DNA from 3 places in the Lacrimispora sp. genome. Region 3 is predicted to be linked to each of the others. Evidence: a T-box and tRNA genes for the amino acid it is inferred to sense, from the RefSeq annotation. Region 3 holds a T-box; the other regions hold tRNA genes.
The links. A T-box is a leader RNA that pairs with one kind of tRNA and senses whether it is charged. The one in region 3 lies ahead of thrS (threonine--tRNA ligase), so its partner is inferred to be a tRNA-Thr.
Positions count from the first base shown of each region.

Region 1: it encodes a tRNA-Thr, which carries the amino acid that the T-box ahead of thrS (threonine--tRNA ligase) is inferred to sense. The anticodon was not compared.
Region 2: it encodes a tRNA-Thr, which carries the amino acid that the T-box ahead of thrS (threonine--tRNA ligase) is inferred to sense. The anticodon was not compared.

Region 1 is NZ_JBKVXF010000001.1:426,969-432,181, reverse strand. Features, by position in the region: gene ACLTWA_RS02130 (hypothetical protein) at 1-393, opposite strand, end outside; gene ACLTWA_RS02125 (ABC transporter ATP-binding protein) at 412-1,119, opposite strand; gene ACLTWA_RS02120 (GntR family transcriptional regulator) at 1,116-1,490, opposite strand; gene ACLTWA_RS02115 (class I SAM-dependent methyltransferase) at 1,720-2,475, shown strand; gene ACLTWA_RS02110 (hypothetical protein) at 2,855-3,034, shown strand; tRNA gene ACLTWA_RS02105 (tRNA-Thr) at 3,210-3,282, opposite strand; gene ACLTWA_RS02100 (hypothetical protein) at 3,718-4,020, opposite strand; gene ACLTWA_RS02095 (LysR family transcriptional regulator substrate-binding protein) at 4,173-4,907, opposite strand; gene ACLTWA_RS02090 (LysR family transcriptional regulator) at 4,882-5,106, opposite strand.
Region 2 is NZ_JBKVXF010000001.1:1,051,224-1,056,436, forward strand. Features, by position in the region: gene gltX (glutamate--tRNA ligase) at 1-284, opposite strand, end outside; gene ACLTWA_RS05130 (transglycosylase domain-containing protein) at 424-2,970, opposite strand; tRNA gene ACLTWA_RS05135 (tRNA-Thr) at 3,050-3,122, opposite strand; gene ACLTWA_RS05140 (L-lactate dehydrogenase) at 3,256-4,209, opposite strand; gene ACLTWA_RS05145 (type IV pilus twitching motility protein PilT) at 4,273-5,213, opposite strand, start outside.
Region 3 is NZ_JBKVXF010000002.1:877,915-883,127, reverse strand. Features, by position in the region: gene ACLTWA_RS12385 (DUF1540 domain-containing protein) at 1-142, opposite strand, end outside; gene thrS (threonine--tRNA ligase) at 263-2,224, opposite strand; T-box leader at 2,441-2,656, opposite strand; gene ACLTWA_RS12375 (AEC family transporter) at 2,725-3,636, opposite strand; gene ACLTWA_RS12370 (branched-chain amino acid aminotransferase) at 3,709-4,779, opposite strand; gene fucO (lactaldehyde reductase) at 5,111-5,213, opposite strand, start outside.

The DNA.
Region 1 (5,213 bases), on a different contig from region 3:
GATTGCTGCTGTCAGACCGCTGGCCAGTGACATCACAAATGCAGTAATACCTTTTGCAGTAATGAGCATCCAAGGTTTAACCGGAAGAGTGAACATCAGATATCCTTCGTCGCAAAGAAGTCCTTTATAAAACCGCTGAATAATTACGATCAGGGTCAGTACGCTCAGTGCAACCATTACGCCGAAATAAGCAAAGATGGAGACCATCTGAACCAGATTCAGCAGACTTTTGCCAAAGTTGAAGTTATTGAGCAAGGTATCGTAGTAACCGTTTGTCATAGAACCTACACCCATGAACATGTTGACAATGGATATGGCAATTACGGCCAGATATATGGGACCCAGGGTCCGTATAATGGATTTGAATTCGTATTTACAAAGTTTGTAAAACATTTTATTAGCCCCCTTCTGTTAGCTGGTATATGAAAATATTTCGCGAAAAAGCTGATCTACGGATTTGCCTTCCTGTTCGCGTATATTGTCTACGGTATCGTGACGTACAACCTTGCCGTTCTGCAGGAAAATAGCTTCGTCCAATATCCGTTCAATATCGGAAATCAGGTGCGTCGACAGCATAACAGTGCCATTTTCATTATAATTAGTCAAAATCGTGTTCAGGATGAAGTCTCTGGCGGCCGGATCCACTCCTCCAATTGGTTCGTCCAGCAAATAAAGCTGTGCTTTGCGGCTCATAATTAAGGCCAGCTGAACCTTTTCCTTTGTACCTTTTGACATGGTTTTCATTCGTTCATTTTTCCCGATGCTTAAAGCGGAGAACATCTCCAGGGCCTTTTGACGATCGAAATCTGAATAAAAATCAGCAAAAAAATCGGTTAAGTCAGAGGCTTTCATCCAGTCGGCAAAATACATACGATCGGGAAGATAAGAGATAATTGCTTTTGTTTCTACACCCGGAGAATGTCCGTCTATTAGCAGGGTTCCTGAGGTTGGGTGCAAAAGCCCGCAGAGAAGTTTGATAAATGTAGTTTTACCAGATCCATTAGGCCCCAGAAGACCGACAATGCGGCCTCGGCCAACGGTTAAATCCATATGATCCAGTGCCGGCTTTGTTCCATAGGTCTTGGTCAGCCCCTGCACGTTAATTAGTTCCTGATTCATTCTGTTTCCTCCTTATTTTCCCAAGCTGCGAGCAGCTCACGTGTTTGTTCATCTGTGTAGCCAAGAGCATGCATAGATGCAAAAAATTCACTCATGCGCTGATATGCAAAATCTTTACGAACACTTTGTATCAGTGCCAGATCTTCTGTGACGATACGGCCTGTTGTGCGGTGGGTTTCCACAAGTCCTCTGTTTTCCAGTTCAGCCAGCGCTCGCTGCATGGTATTGGGGTTGACGCCCGCCTCGGCGGCTAGTGTTCGCACTGCTGGTATAGCTGCTCCGGACGCATATAAGCCGGATACGATAAGCATGGTGAGTTGGTCGACGAGTTGTATCCAGATTGGTCGGTCTTCTGTCAATTTCCAGTTCATGATGCAGCCTCCTTTTATATTATTGTATTAGTGATTTAATACAATAATACAGTATGTGTTTCAACTTGTCAATAGGTAATGAAAATATAAAGTGTGAGACATACTTGATTTTTCACATTTTCCTTCCCATGGAAACAAAATATTGATAGTTCATAGTATTTGTCGTATTCTTATAGTAATGTATTATATTTTTTATACAAATAATAATTCTTTTTTTATGGAGGTACTAATGGATTTTAGAAAGACATTTGATGCAATTCCAGAAGCGTTTGATCAATGGAGGCCACGCTACTGCAAGGAACTTTTTGAGTTTTTGATTGATTATACAAAAATTGACCGGATGAAATCGGCACTTGAAATTGGTCCCGGAACGGGGCAGGCTACGGAACCGTTTTTAAAAACCGGCTGCAATTATCTGGCAATCGAGCTGGGTGAAAATTTTGTGGAATTTACGAAAAATAAATTTGGCTCATATAATAATTTTCATATTGTAAACGGTGATTTTGAAATTTATGACTTTGGGACTCAGAGATTTGATTTGGTTTTTTCTGCGGCTACGATCCAATGGATACCGGAAGCCATCTGTTTTCCAAAGGTATATGATCTTCTTAAAAGTGGTGGGACATTGGCGATGTTTATGACATATACAGATGAAAAGACATCGAACCTTGCATTATTTGAAGAAATACAGAAGGTATATGACGAACACTTTCATGTTGATACAAAATATACATGCAAACTGGACTACGGCAATGTTGTCAATTACGGTTTTACTGATTACAGTTACCGTGAATGGAAAACAACACGGGTATATACCGCCAAAGAGTATGTGGATTATCTGGCGGGCACGCAGGTGGAACATATTACGTTAAAGGAGCCATATAAATCAAGTTTTTATCATGGGATTTATCAAGCGGTTGTAAACGCGGGAAATAAAATTGTACTTAATGATACGATTGCCCTGTACTTAGCAAAAAAGCCTTGATTCTATAAAAGGGATAGAAATGAAAGCCGTCGAAAATGAAAAAGTCCGGTTTATGCAATGGAATACTGCTTGCTGCAATACAACATCGAATCAATCAGAGTCAAATAACTGAAAAATGAAAATGGTTTCTATTTCATTCCATAAAAACGGATAACCAAATCAAAGAGTGCCTGAACGAATCATTAAAAATTATGGTAAAATATTGACAACTTATACCTGTATGGGTATAATACACCTATACCCCCATAGGTATAAATATATGTTGCGGCTAATGGTACATAAATGAATTTTATATGTGTCACCATGTAAATCAGTGCAATGATATATAGTTATGCTTCAATGGGAAAGGTTTATTTTTATCATAGAGCAGGAGGAAAAAATGAAAGAGTGGGTGCTATTTATACTGTTTATTCTTGCAGGAGCAGGAATGCTGGGAGCAGGAATCTTTTATTGGAGAAAGGAAAGAGATGATTTGGATTCTGTGAAGATTTACAGAACGGTTACAATTATCGGGGCTGTAATTGTATTATTATCATTGGTATTAAAGTTTTTGGTTTAGATTTGTATATTATAAGGAAGTTGAAAATTCAAATTCAACTCCCTTTTTTTATGAAATCCAATTATAGGACTGCAGATAAGTGGTATATGGGAGAGGGGGGAAGTAATTGCCTGGGAATGAGCAAAAAAGTTTGTTTTAAAATAAGAAAAACCCCGTAAATACGAGGTTTTTAATAAGCTCCCGGGGGGACTCGAACCCCCGACCCACGCATTACGAATGCGTTGCGCTACCAACTGCGCTACGGAAGCAATCCGGTTTTTTTGGCATGACAGCCAAACCTTTGATATTATAACAACTAATTTATGAAAAATCAACCCTTTCATGAAAAAAACTTAAATTCGCTGACTTGAAAAAGTAAATTCCACTGTCATGTATCATATTCTTTCTGTCTGCGTGAAATGATACCGTAAGACCAGATATATCTGTCAAGGGGGCAAAGCCCCTAATGGCAAGCCCTTGACAGGTAATCTGGCTTTCGGTACAGGCTGTTCAAGCCAGAAATGGATAGCTTTTTTTATATGAAAGATTAGATTCCACTTGTGCAATACTAAATTTCAGTATGGGTTAAAAGAGCGGAATTTACTTTTTCATTTCTGGAAAACTTAAATTCTATGTCTGATTTATGATAATGTCTTAACATACTACACGTGATTACGCCCCACTCGATCTATTACGTGGTATACTTATTCCTCATGAATATATAGAACGTACTTATTATTATAAATACTAACGATATTAGCCTTTTGCTGATTGGAAAGGGAATAAAGGGGTTTTGCGTACGGTATTGCCATGATCAAAGTCAGCCTTTTCTTCTTCGGTATATTTAAGAGACGGTTGATGAGCCGTTTGGTACAGCCAATCTTGATGGCGGCATAGCCCTTGGAAATATGTTCCTCAGACAGACGTTTTATGATTTCGTATTGTTCCAGTGCTTTCATTAATAATGTTATATTTCTCATATGCATTCGGATACTAACTTTACTCATTGCTGTGAATTACTTGAAATTATTCCCCTTATCGAAGCCTTGCATGAAATAGCGGAAGAAAAGTCGTGGTTTGCGTATTTTAACCATAAAGCTATACTGTTTCTATGTTTTGGTCTATTTAATTCTCATGAATAAAATGACTGAGGATAAAGCTAGAGGATTGGCTGCCCAATTTCCAAAGCGGTATTTCGGTAGTGGTCAATTGCAAGTGCAATGAACGTGCGCATTGCCTTGGTCAAATAATGAGCTTTTTTGTAGGGGGCGCAGAGCTCCCAGCGAGGGCGCTGAGGCAGGTAGAAGTATGCCACTTCTTTCTGTTCCTGTGCATAGTTGAATGTGAGGAGGGAGCATGCCATATTGTTCTTTACCATATTGCACATGGTCCAGTTACTTTTTGCTTCAAAAAGTAGCTTAGGCATAAAACCGGATTCTTCAAACAGCGGGGCGATGATGGAACACATCGTAGAACTCTTAAACATCAGAACAAAGTATTCATCTTTGAAATCCCTTAAATCAGCAACTGCAAATGGTGCATCCGGCGGGTTTGCATTCTTTGCAAGCGGATGGCGGCGCGGAACTGCAAGAAGAATATCTTCGTAATAAATATGTATATATTCGTCTCCGGTCTTATCATCATAGCTAAGCGTGACAAAGCCCAAATCTAAATATCCTTTGGAAATCAAAGATTGCTGCCTGTGTACGCCAATTTCCTGAGGCTCTATGACGATTTTGGGTAATCGATTGTGAAAATCAGGATAAACGCTTGTAAGCATTTTGATACCGCGTTCCGGTGTGAGCCCGATGGAAAGACTGCCCGCTTTACTGTCCGCAATGTCGTTTAGAATATCGTAAGTCTCTTTTTTAAAAATGTAAAATCTGCCGTCCATAATCCACATACACCTTGCCGGCCTCCGTTAAGCGCAGGGGGTTCTTGCACCGGTGGAACAGTGGTGTGCCAAGCTCTGTCTCCATTTTCAGGAGCTGCTGATTCATTCCTGACTGGGAAATAAACATTTTTTCTGCAGCTTTCGTAATGCAGCATTCGTCTGCAATCTGAATGATATATTCTATCTGTCTTAAATCCATGAAATATCCTCCCGGAAAGATATTGTGAAATAAGTTTTACTTAGTCAATAACTAATGACAAATAATTTTACTTACTTATAGATGTTTTATACAATAAATTCAAGAAA
Region 2 (5,213 bases), on a different contig from region 3:
TCCAAATAGATACCGGAGGCCTGACGCTCACTCTGGACATATGGTCCCACACCGCCATCCTTATCAGGACCTTCGTCATGGATTAAACCTGTCTCTTCCAGGGTTCTGTAAATAATCTCGACAGCGCCTTCCACGAAACGTTCCTGATCCGTATCTTCAATGCGGAGAAGAAAATCACCGCCTTCATGTTTTGCAATCAGGTACGCGTACATTGCGGTCCTTAAATTTCCCACGTGCATGCGGCCAGTAGGACTCGGTGCGTATCTTGTTCTTATTTTACTCATTGTGAACACACTCCTATATCTTCTTTCTTATGATGGGCTGATGAAAAGAATCAGCCATGCGGCTGAATCCGGAAGCCGCATAGCCCATTATATACCGAACCACTAAAAAAAACAATGATTTGGAAAAATTATCTTACGATTACATGCCGGGTCCAACGAACTGGGGGGCATCTTCAATATCTCCCGGACTAAAGCCAGGCTCTGCATCCACTCCCGTATCATCTTCTCCCGGAAATACCGGAGCCGTGGTTTCCGCAGGCTTTGTTATTCCGGGACCGATCTCCTGAGGCTTGGTAGAATCCTCTTTCTTTGGAAGGGAAGAAACGTAGCTGATGGCCTCATCGAGCTGAGGCTTCAAGCTGTCATAATAGGGAGTACCGGTTAGCTGGGCAAGCAGTGACTGGGCGGTGTTTACCTTTTCTTCCGCTGTGCTGTCCTGGTATTCCAGACCTTTCATCTCTCCAATAAGAGACTGGAGAGCTGCTGCTGCCTGTTCCAATGCCTGCTGGGCGGCCAGGGAATTCTCCAGGTTTTTCTGGGACTGGGACTCCAGCTTTTTCCTTTCCTCCTCTTCCTTCCATTTGGTGGCATCCGCTTTTGCCGCAGCTTCTGCTATCGAGGAGAACAAATCTTTGGTTCCTGTTTCCTTGGCAGTCTTTTCCCCCCTGGAATCCACATTGGAGACATAGACCGTAGACGGCATATCCCAGTCTAAGGCCGGAAGGTCTTTATTGATTCCTGCCATAAAATCATGCCAGATCCTTCCGGAATAGGTCTTTCCATATACGCCGGGCATTGCTTTCGGCGTATCATAACCTACCCAGATGGCGGTTGTATAATATCTGGTATATCCGCAGAACCAGGTATCCTTATTGCTGTTGGTCGTACCGGTCTTACCTGCGGCAGGAACGGTAAGGCCAAGGCCGTAGCCTGTTCCGTAAGGCTTATCAAGGGTTCCTTTTAATACATCGGTAATCATATAAGCCGTATCTTCGGTAAAGATTCTCTCATCAGCCGGACTCTCGTTATATATCTCTCCATCATACTGGCTTTTAATACTGGTAATACAGGATCTGCTGCTGTATAACCCCTTATTTGCCAAAACCGAATACCCCTTTGCCATATCGATCACGCGGGCCCCTTCTGTGAAGCCTCCGATGCTCATACTGATATTTCCATTGTCCATGTAGCTTAAGCCGGTAAAGTGCATTTTCCCCAGATATCCGATTCCTTTATCCACACCGATATCTGCAAGCACCTGCCAGGCGACGGTATTTAAGCTTCGGTTTAATGCCTCTCTGACGGAGACAGGACCATAATATTTTCCACCACTGTTTTTGGGGCCTTTATCAAACAAATGGTCATTTACCAGTCTGGAGGGATAATAAAATCCTGTCTCAAAGGCCGGTGCATAATCAATCAGAGGCTTAATGGTGGAACCAGGCTGCCGTTTGCTTAAAAATCCTCGGTTATACTCATCGTCAGTTCCACGGCCTCCTACAATGGCGACCACATAACCGGTCCGGTTATCGATGCAGACAGCCGCTCCCTGCAAGGCAAATTTTCCATTTTCCTGAACCTCTTTGAACTTTTTCAAACGCTCATCAATGGTGCTCTGCAGGGCATTCTGTATGTTCGTATCAAGGCTCGTATGTATTTCAAATCCGCCGCTTCTTATCAAATCGCTTTTAGACTGGTAAGCCTCCTGATACTGCTCTTTGTAGCTATCATACGCAGCCTTATTGTTAAACACATATTTAAACACAAAACCATCGTTCTTCATCAGCTCTAACGTGGCAGCATGAATGGCATAACTGGTCTGATAGTTTTCTTTGGTCCCAGGCTCATAAATTTTTGCAACGGTCAAGGGCTGTGCCTTTGCATAATCTCTTTCTTCTTCCGTAATCAGCTTGTTGGCAGCCATATTGTTAATGATCTGATCCCGCTTTTTCTGAGATGTCTCCGGATGGGCCACAGGATCATACCTGGAAGGATTGTTGCTGATACCTGCCAGAGTCGCCGCTTCCCATATGGTTAGATCCTTAGCTTCTTTGTCAAAATAATACCGGCTGGCTTCCGATACGCCGTAACAGCGATTGGCGTAAAAGTTGGTGTTACAGTAAAATTCAAGTATTTCTGACTTTGAATACTTCTTCTCCATCTGGGGAGCCGCAAAAAACTCGGTCAGTTTTCTCTGAAAGGTCCGTTCCTGGGTTAAATAGGTATTCTTAATTACCTGCTGGGTAATCGTACTGCCTCCCTGAGTTATGGTGCCTTTATTCTTTACATACACCAGCCCTGCCCGAAGAAGACCAAGATAATCAATCCCATGATGTTTATAAAATCTCTTGTCTTCCTGAGCTACATAAGCTTTCTGAAGATTTTCACTGATTTCTGAGATGGGAACATACTCATAATGGCCGGAATTGATGGTTCCGATCAGAGTTCCGGAAGAATCATAGATTCTTGTGTCCGTTGGCTGTGAAAAGTCTGTCTTGCTTGTCTTACTCATAATGGAATCGGCCTTTTCTTTACAGGCCAGGATTTCATCCTGATATTTTAAAAATACGGCACCGCCGGCCAGGCACCCTAAAACCATAACCGCCAGAAACATAAAAAGAATAATTTTTATGGGCTTAAAAAATACAGACCACATACTTTTCTTCTTTTTTTTTCGTTTCTCCATTTCGATGTGCCTCCTTCTTATAATTTGTATATGACAAAAACGGGAAGTCTCTTATCTAAGACTTCCCGTTTGTTTTCAGAGCTGATGACGGGAATCGGACCCGTGACCTCCTCACTACCAATGAGGTGCGCTACCATCTGTGCCACATCAGCTTATGAATGGTTCCTCGCTTGAACCTCGTATATCATAGCATGGGAAAATCTGTTTGTCAACATTATTTTCAATTATTTACTAAAATGTACACAATTGCAAAAACTTCAAACTCTGCATGGGAAAAGCATTCCTTTACAAAATACCCTTAAAGCTTTCATTCAGAGTATTGCAGGAACTGTTAAACCGTTCCATCTCTTCTTCCGTCAAAGATAAAGGCAGAACACGCTGAATTCCGTTCTTATTTATAATGCAGGGAACACCGGCATATACACCGGTCTGTCCATACTCTCCCTTTAGCATGGCCGAAACAGTAAAGACGCTGTTCTCATCTCCGAATATAGCTCTTGTTATTCTGGTAAGAGACATACCGATTCCATAATAAGTAGCCTGCTTGGCTTCTATAATCTTGTACGCCGCAGTACGCACCTCTTCTTCGATTCGCTTTAATTCCTGACGGCTTACCATATCTTCCTCCCCGCCGGTTCCGCAAAGTGACAGAATTGGCTTTGTTGCAATCATCGCCTGACTCCAGGGAACAAACTCGCTGTCCCCATGTTCTCCAATCACGTAGGCATGAACATTTCTCGGATCCACCCGTAAGGATTCTCCAAGAAGATAACGAAGCCTTGCAGTGTCCAAAGTGGTACCGCTTCCAATCACCCGTTTTGGATTAAAACCGGATATTTCGTAGGTAATTCTTGTCATAATATCCACCGGATTGGTTGCCACAAGGAACAATCCATTAAATCCTGACTCTGTTACGGGCTGAATAATGGAACGGAATACGGACGCATTGCGTTTTAACAGATCAAGCCTTGTTTCTCCAGGCTTTTGAGCCACACCGGCACAGATCACAACAATATCCGCATCGGTACAGTCTTTGTACTCCCCGGCATATATCTTCATGTGGGATCCGGAGAAAGCCAATCCGTGATTTAAATCCATGGCCTCCCCCTCTGCTCTTTTCCGGTTAATATCAATCAGAACAAGTTCATCACAAACGCCCTGATTCAACATGGAATACGCATAGCTCATTCCCACCATACCTGTGCCCACCAATGCGACTTTTCTTTTATCTGTTCTCATCATCAATCACGCTCCTGTTATTGTTATAGTTATTTTATCATGCATCATGGAAACTATACACTTCTATATTCCCCGGTCGATTTTTTTTGCCATCAATTCACTGTTACTGCTGTATATTACAGCGCTTTCCCTGGTGATCTTTCCTTCCTTGTACAGATGCAAAAGGCTTGAGTCCATGGAAACCATACCTTCTGCCTGCCCGGTAGCTATGACAGAATCGATCTGATGGGTCTTTGATTCACGAATCATATTCCGTATGGCATTGTTGAAAAACATGATTTCAAAGGCCGGTTCCACGTTCCCATCGACTGTGGGAATCAATTGCTGGGAGACCACTGCCTGAACCACCATGGAAAGCTGCATCCGGATCTGCTGCTGCTGATTCGGAGGAAACGTATCGATGATCCGGTCAATGGTATTGGCCGCCCCTACCGTGTGAAGGGTGGAAATCACCAGATGACCGGTTTCCGCAGCCGTCATGGCGATGCGGATGGTCTCGTAATCTCTCATCTCTCCCACCAGGATTACATCGGGAGCCTGTCTTAAAGCCGCCCGCAGTCCAGTTACATAACTGTCCGTATCCGTAGTGATCTCCCTTTGGGTTACCACGCTCTGTTTATGACGGTGAAGGTACTCCAGGGGATCCTCTAAGGTAATTACATGAGCATTCCTGGTATTGTTTATCTTATCAATGATACAGGCAAGGGTAGTTGTCTTTCCGCTTCCCGCAGGACCTGTCACCAGAACAAACCCCTTTGTCAATTTTGATATTCCCATAACGGTTTCAGGAATGTTCAGTGCTTTGTAATCCGGCAGATCAAAGGTAACTACCCGTATCACAGCCGCCAGGGAACCTCTCTGGCGGAAAACGCTGGAACGGAATCTGGATATCCCGGAAAGGGCAAAAGAAAAATCATCGTCACCGTGTTCCCTTACCTTATCCATACTTCTTTTTCCCGCCAGTTCATATATTCCTTCAATCAGCTTTTCCATCTGTGCAGGAA
Region 3 (5,213 bases):
CATCCCGGTTTTCATCAAAGCTGCCGCAACAGGTATCGTAGCTGTCCTTTGCCTGAGAACCTTCTACGATAATGGCTGATTTACAGCAATAATTATCAGAATTGTGGAGACAATTTGTTACATTGCAATCTAATTTTGTCATGACACGTTTCCTCCTGGCATTCTTATTGAGATTTTATTTCAGAAGGTAGTATGCACAACAGGGAAGGAAAATATTCTCACGAATACGATCCTTCCCTGCTTCAAAGCTGTTATGACAATTTTATTTTTTTTCTTCTGTTACATGAACCTTTTTGATTTCCTTTGTACGGATTTCACGGCAGATATCATCAATAAAGTCTTTTAACGGGCGCTGACCTTCATCGCCATTAAAACGGCTGCGGACAGATACTACGCCTTCTTCCTCCTCCTTCTGGCCAACCACCAGCATATATGGGAGTTTTTCCAGACGGGCTTCACGGATCTTATAACCGATTTTTTCTGCACGTTCATCCACAGTAGCCTGAATGCCGTTGTCTTTTAACTGCGAAACGACTTTCTGAGCATACTCATGATACTTCTCGGAAATCGGAAGTACGCGCACCTGCTCCGGGCATAGCCAGGTTGGGAATGCAGCCTCATATTTTTCAATCAGCCATGCAAGAGTTCTTTCGTAGCAGCCGATGGAAGTTCTGTGAATGATATAAGGACGTTTTTTTGTTCCGTCTTTATCTACGAAACTCATATCAAAACGCTCTGCAAGGAACATATCAAGCTGAATCGTAATCATGGTATCTTCCTTACCGTAGACATTCTTAGCCTGAATATCAAGCTTTGGACCGTAGAATGCTGCTTCTCCTACCGCTTCTGTATACTTGATTCCGATATGATCAAGAATCTTACGCATCATATCCTGAACCTCATCCCACATCTCAGCATTTCCCATATAATGACTGGCATTATCCGGATCCCATTTGGACATCTGATAGGTTACATCGCCTTCCAGTCCCAGAGTGGTCAGACAGTATTTCGCCAAATCCACACAGCCTTTGAATTCTTCTTCAATCTGATCCGGCCGGACAACGAGATGACCTTCGGAAATGGTAAACTGGCGGACACGGGTAAGGCCGTGCATTTCGCCGGAGTCCTCATTGCGGAATAAGGTAGAGGTCTCGCCGTATCTGCATGGCAGGTCACGATAGGACTTCTGGCTTTGTTTGTATACATAATACTGGAACGGACAGGTCATGGGACGAAGGGCAAACACCTCATCATCCTTTTCCTCATCTCCTAAAACGAACATTCCTTCCTTATAATGATCCCAGTGATCGGAAATGACGTATAAGTCTTTTTTAGCCATAAGAGGAGTTTTTGTTCTCATATAGCCTCTCTTTTCCTCTTCATCTTCAATCCATCTCTGTAAGGTCTGAATGATCTTGGCTCCCTTGGGCATCAGAAGAGGAAGTCCCTGGCCGATCACATCAACCGTTGCAAAAAGTTCAAGATCACGTCCCAGTTTGTTGTGGTCACGGTTTTTAATGTTTGCCAGATATTCCAGATATTCGTTTAATTCTTCTTTCTTTGCAAAGGCAGTTCCATATACACGTGTCAGCATTGCATTTTTCTCACTGCCTCTCCAGTAAGCACCGGAAGAAGAAATAAGCTTAAATGCCTTAATGGACTTTGTGCTCATCAGATGAGGTCCTGCACATAAATCTGTGAAATCCCCCTGGCGGTAGAAAGAGATCTCTTCACCTTCCGGAAGATCCTGAATCAGTTCTACTTTATATGGCTCGCCCTTTTCTTCCATGAACTTGATGGCTTCTTCTCTTGGAAGAGTAAAACGTTCGATCTTCTCTCCTTCTTTTATGACCTTTTTCATCTCTGCTTCAATTTTATCAAGATCCTCTCTTGAAAAAGAGGGAATATCAAAATCATAATAAAAACCATTATCAATGGAAGGTCCTATGGCAAGTTTTGCTTCCGGGTAAAGTCTCTTTACTGCCTGCGCCAGTATATGGCTGGCGGTATGACGGTAAGCAGAAAGTCCTGCCGGATCGCTCACTGTTAATATGCTTAAATTGCAGTCGGCATCAACGATTGTTCTTAAATCAACTACCTTTCCATCTATTTCACCTGCACAGGCATTCCTTGCCAGGCCCTCGCTTATATCAGAAGCGATTTCGATTACTGATAAAGCATGTTCATATTCTTTGACTGAACCGTCTTTTAATGTAATTTTCATTTACCATCAATCTCCTTTATTTTGTTGTGATATATTCTATTTCCAAACATGTCAGGGCCTGACTGGTCAGACTCTGTTGTTGATGCACTGTCACTTTAGCGACAGCTTTCCCTTAAGCGTCTTGTGCTTCCTGCAGGAAATACTTTAATTCTACAGGAGCATTCCTATAACTTTCCTATCAAACAAAAAAAGCCCCTTTCCATATGTTTCCATACAGAAAGGGACGATTAATCATAATTAATCGCGGTTCCACCCCAGCTTGAGTGAACAAAAAATGTTCAGACCACTTCATTTGATGATAACGGAATCACCGTTCCCGATTAAGGGACGCTCCAAGATGGTCTTCTCATAATATTCCGGTAAAACACTTTCACCAAACGTGTCTCTCTCTGGACTTTCCTATTATGATACTATTCTTGTCAATGCGTTTTCATATTATGCTTTCTATCTAAATTATAGCATGGTAAAACATTTTGTCAAGCATCATGAAAATATTTTTCTTATAAAAGAATGATCAGTGCTGCTGTAATCGTCACAATGCTTATGACTATGGACAGTGAATTGATGGCGCTGGCCATTCCCACATCCCCTTTTAAGGCTCCGGTAAATGCAGGAGCTACCGAGGAAATCGGTCCAAGGCTTACTATGGCTAAAGCCCTGCGGATTTCCAAGTCAAAGGGAGCCAGCAGATAAAAGAATACGGATACTAAAATTGCAATAAGATATCTGGCTCCCAGAAGCCTGATGATCTGAGCCATCTTTTCTTTTTCCATACGAATCTCAAAACCAATACCCAACATAAAAAGAGCCAGGAATGCATTGGCTCCTCCGGCAGTATCAGAAAGGCTGATGATTACGGCAGGCAGCTTAATATTTAATATGCTCAATATGGTCATAATGACATAGGTATCAAACGGTACAGAAGAAAACAGCTTTTTTATCATCTTTCCTATGGAGGGCTTTCCATTTTCCCCCAATACCATTCCTGCCAGGGTGTAAGTCATTCCCGTACACATTACAGAATTCCCTGCATCAAAAAGACTGGTAACTGCAAAGCCTGCCGGACTTAAAAAGCTCTGCACAAAGGGCATGGTAAAATTCCCGATATTATACCCTGACATATTGAGCATGGCAAAGGACTTGTCTACTTTTGATTTTCTTAAATTCATCAAATATCCAGCTGCAATCGTTAATAAATTACACAAAATCCCAATCAGGCATACAAACAAAAGAGAGTTTTCCATGGTGATCTTGCTGAAATTAGATATAATGGCTGCCGGAAGTGTAATCTTAATTACAATTCTGGAGATCAGATAAAAATCCTTCGGTTCAAAAAAACCGATCCGTTTGAGGGAATAACCTATGATAATGATTGCAACAAATGCAACCGCTTTCGTAATAACCGCCGCCATACCTAACATCCTTTTTCTTATATTTCCAAAAAAATCCGGTGGTGCAAAAGCCCCACCGGGTAATCGAAAGAGTTATTTTACTTCTACACTCCAGCCCTTTGGACCGTTTATCTTTCCAAGCTGAATGCCTGTGATGGTATCATAGAGCTTCTGTGTCAGTTCTCCGATTTTTCCACCGCCAATGGCCATCCGCTCCTCTTCAAAACGAAGTTCTCCTACCGGTGAAATAACGGCTGCCGTACCAGTTCCGAAGCATTCTTCCATCGTACCGTTCTTCGCTGCTTCAACCACTTCATCTACGGATACCTGCCGTTCTTCTACCGGAATCCCCCATTCTTTGCAAAGAGCAATTACAGAATTCCTTGTAACTCCAGGAAGAATGCTTCCGTTTAATTCAGGCGTGATCACTACACCGTTGATTTTAAAGAAAATGTTCATGGCTCCGACTTCTTCAATATACTTGCGGTAAACTCCGTCAAGCCACAGCACCTGAGAATATCCTTCCTCATGGGCTTTTACCTGGGATGCCAGGGAAGCCACATAATTTCCTCCGGTCTTTGCTTCACCGATTCCCCCCTTGACAGCTCTTACATACTCATCTTCGATCCATATCTTAACAGGATCAAGACCGCTGGCATAATAGGCACCTACCGGTGACAAAATGATCATGAACTTATAAGTATGAGAGGGTCTTACTCCAAGGAACGGGTCCGTAGCAATAACAAAAGGCCTGATATAAAGAGAAGTACCCGGTCTTGTAGGAATCCAGTCCTGGTCTGCCTTTACAACTTCCTTTAACGCCTCTAAAAACAGATCTTCCGGAATCTCAGGAATACAAAGGCGGCTGTTGCTGCGGTTGGCACGCTCGATGTTCTTATCCGGACGGAACAGCAAAATCCTTCCATCTTCCGTTTTATAAGCCTTTAAACCTTCAAACATTTCCTGACCGTAATGGAACACCATGGAAGACGGGTCCAGCTCCAGCTTATGATAAGGCACGATTCTCGGATCATACCAGCCTTTTCCTTCTTCGTAGTCCATCTCAAACATATGGTCCGTAAATATGGTACCAAATGTCAAAGGATTGTCTTTGCCTGGTTTTTCCTTCGGGCAAGTTGTTTTCTCAATTGTAATTTTCTGCATGTTATACTCTTCCTTTCCCACACCGGCATATCTGTCAGTTTATAATTGTTTATCATTATGTTCCAAAAAATGCAGACTGTCAAGGATTTTTACACCGAATCCCCTGCCGAATTGGAATTTAAAATATAACCCCAAGTTATAGTTTAAATTCCAATTCGGCCAGACCGTGAATAGCATGGTCACAAAACAGGCACCGCCTAAAGCATATTGATAAACGGTCACATGAAAAAGGCTCTCTGAATGGTCTTTAAACCACTTTAGAAAGCCTTTTCAAACATATTTACTTTTTACTGTACATACGGCTGCCAGATAATTCTGCTATTATCAACAATTACATAAGGGACCGGTAAAGGCTGATGATATCATCAAGGCTGGCTTCCTTTGGATTACCTGGTGCACAGGCATCTGCAACTGCAGATTCTGCCAGGAACTGA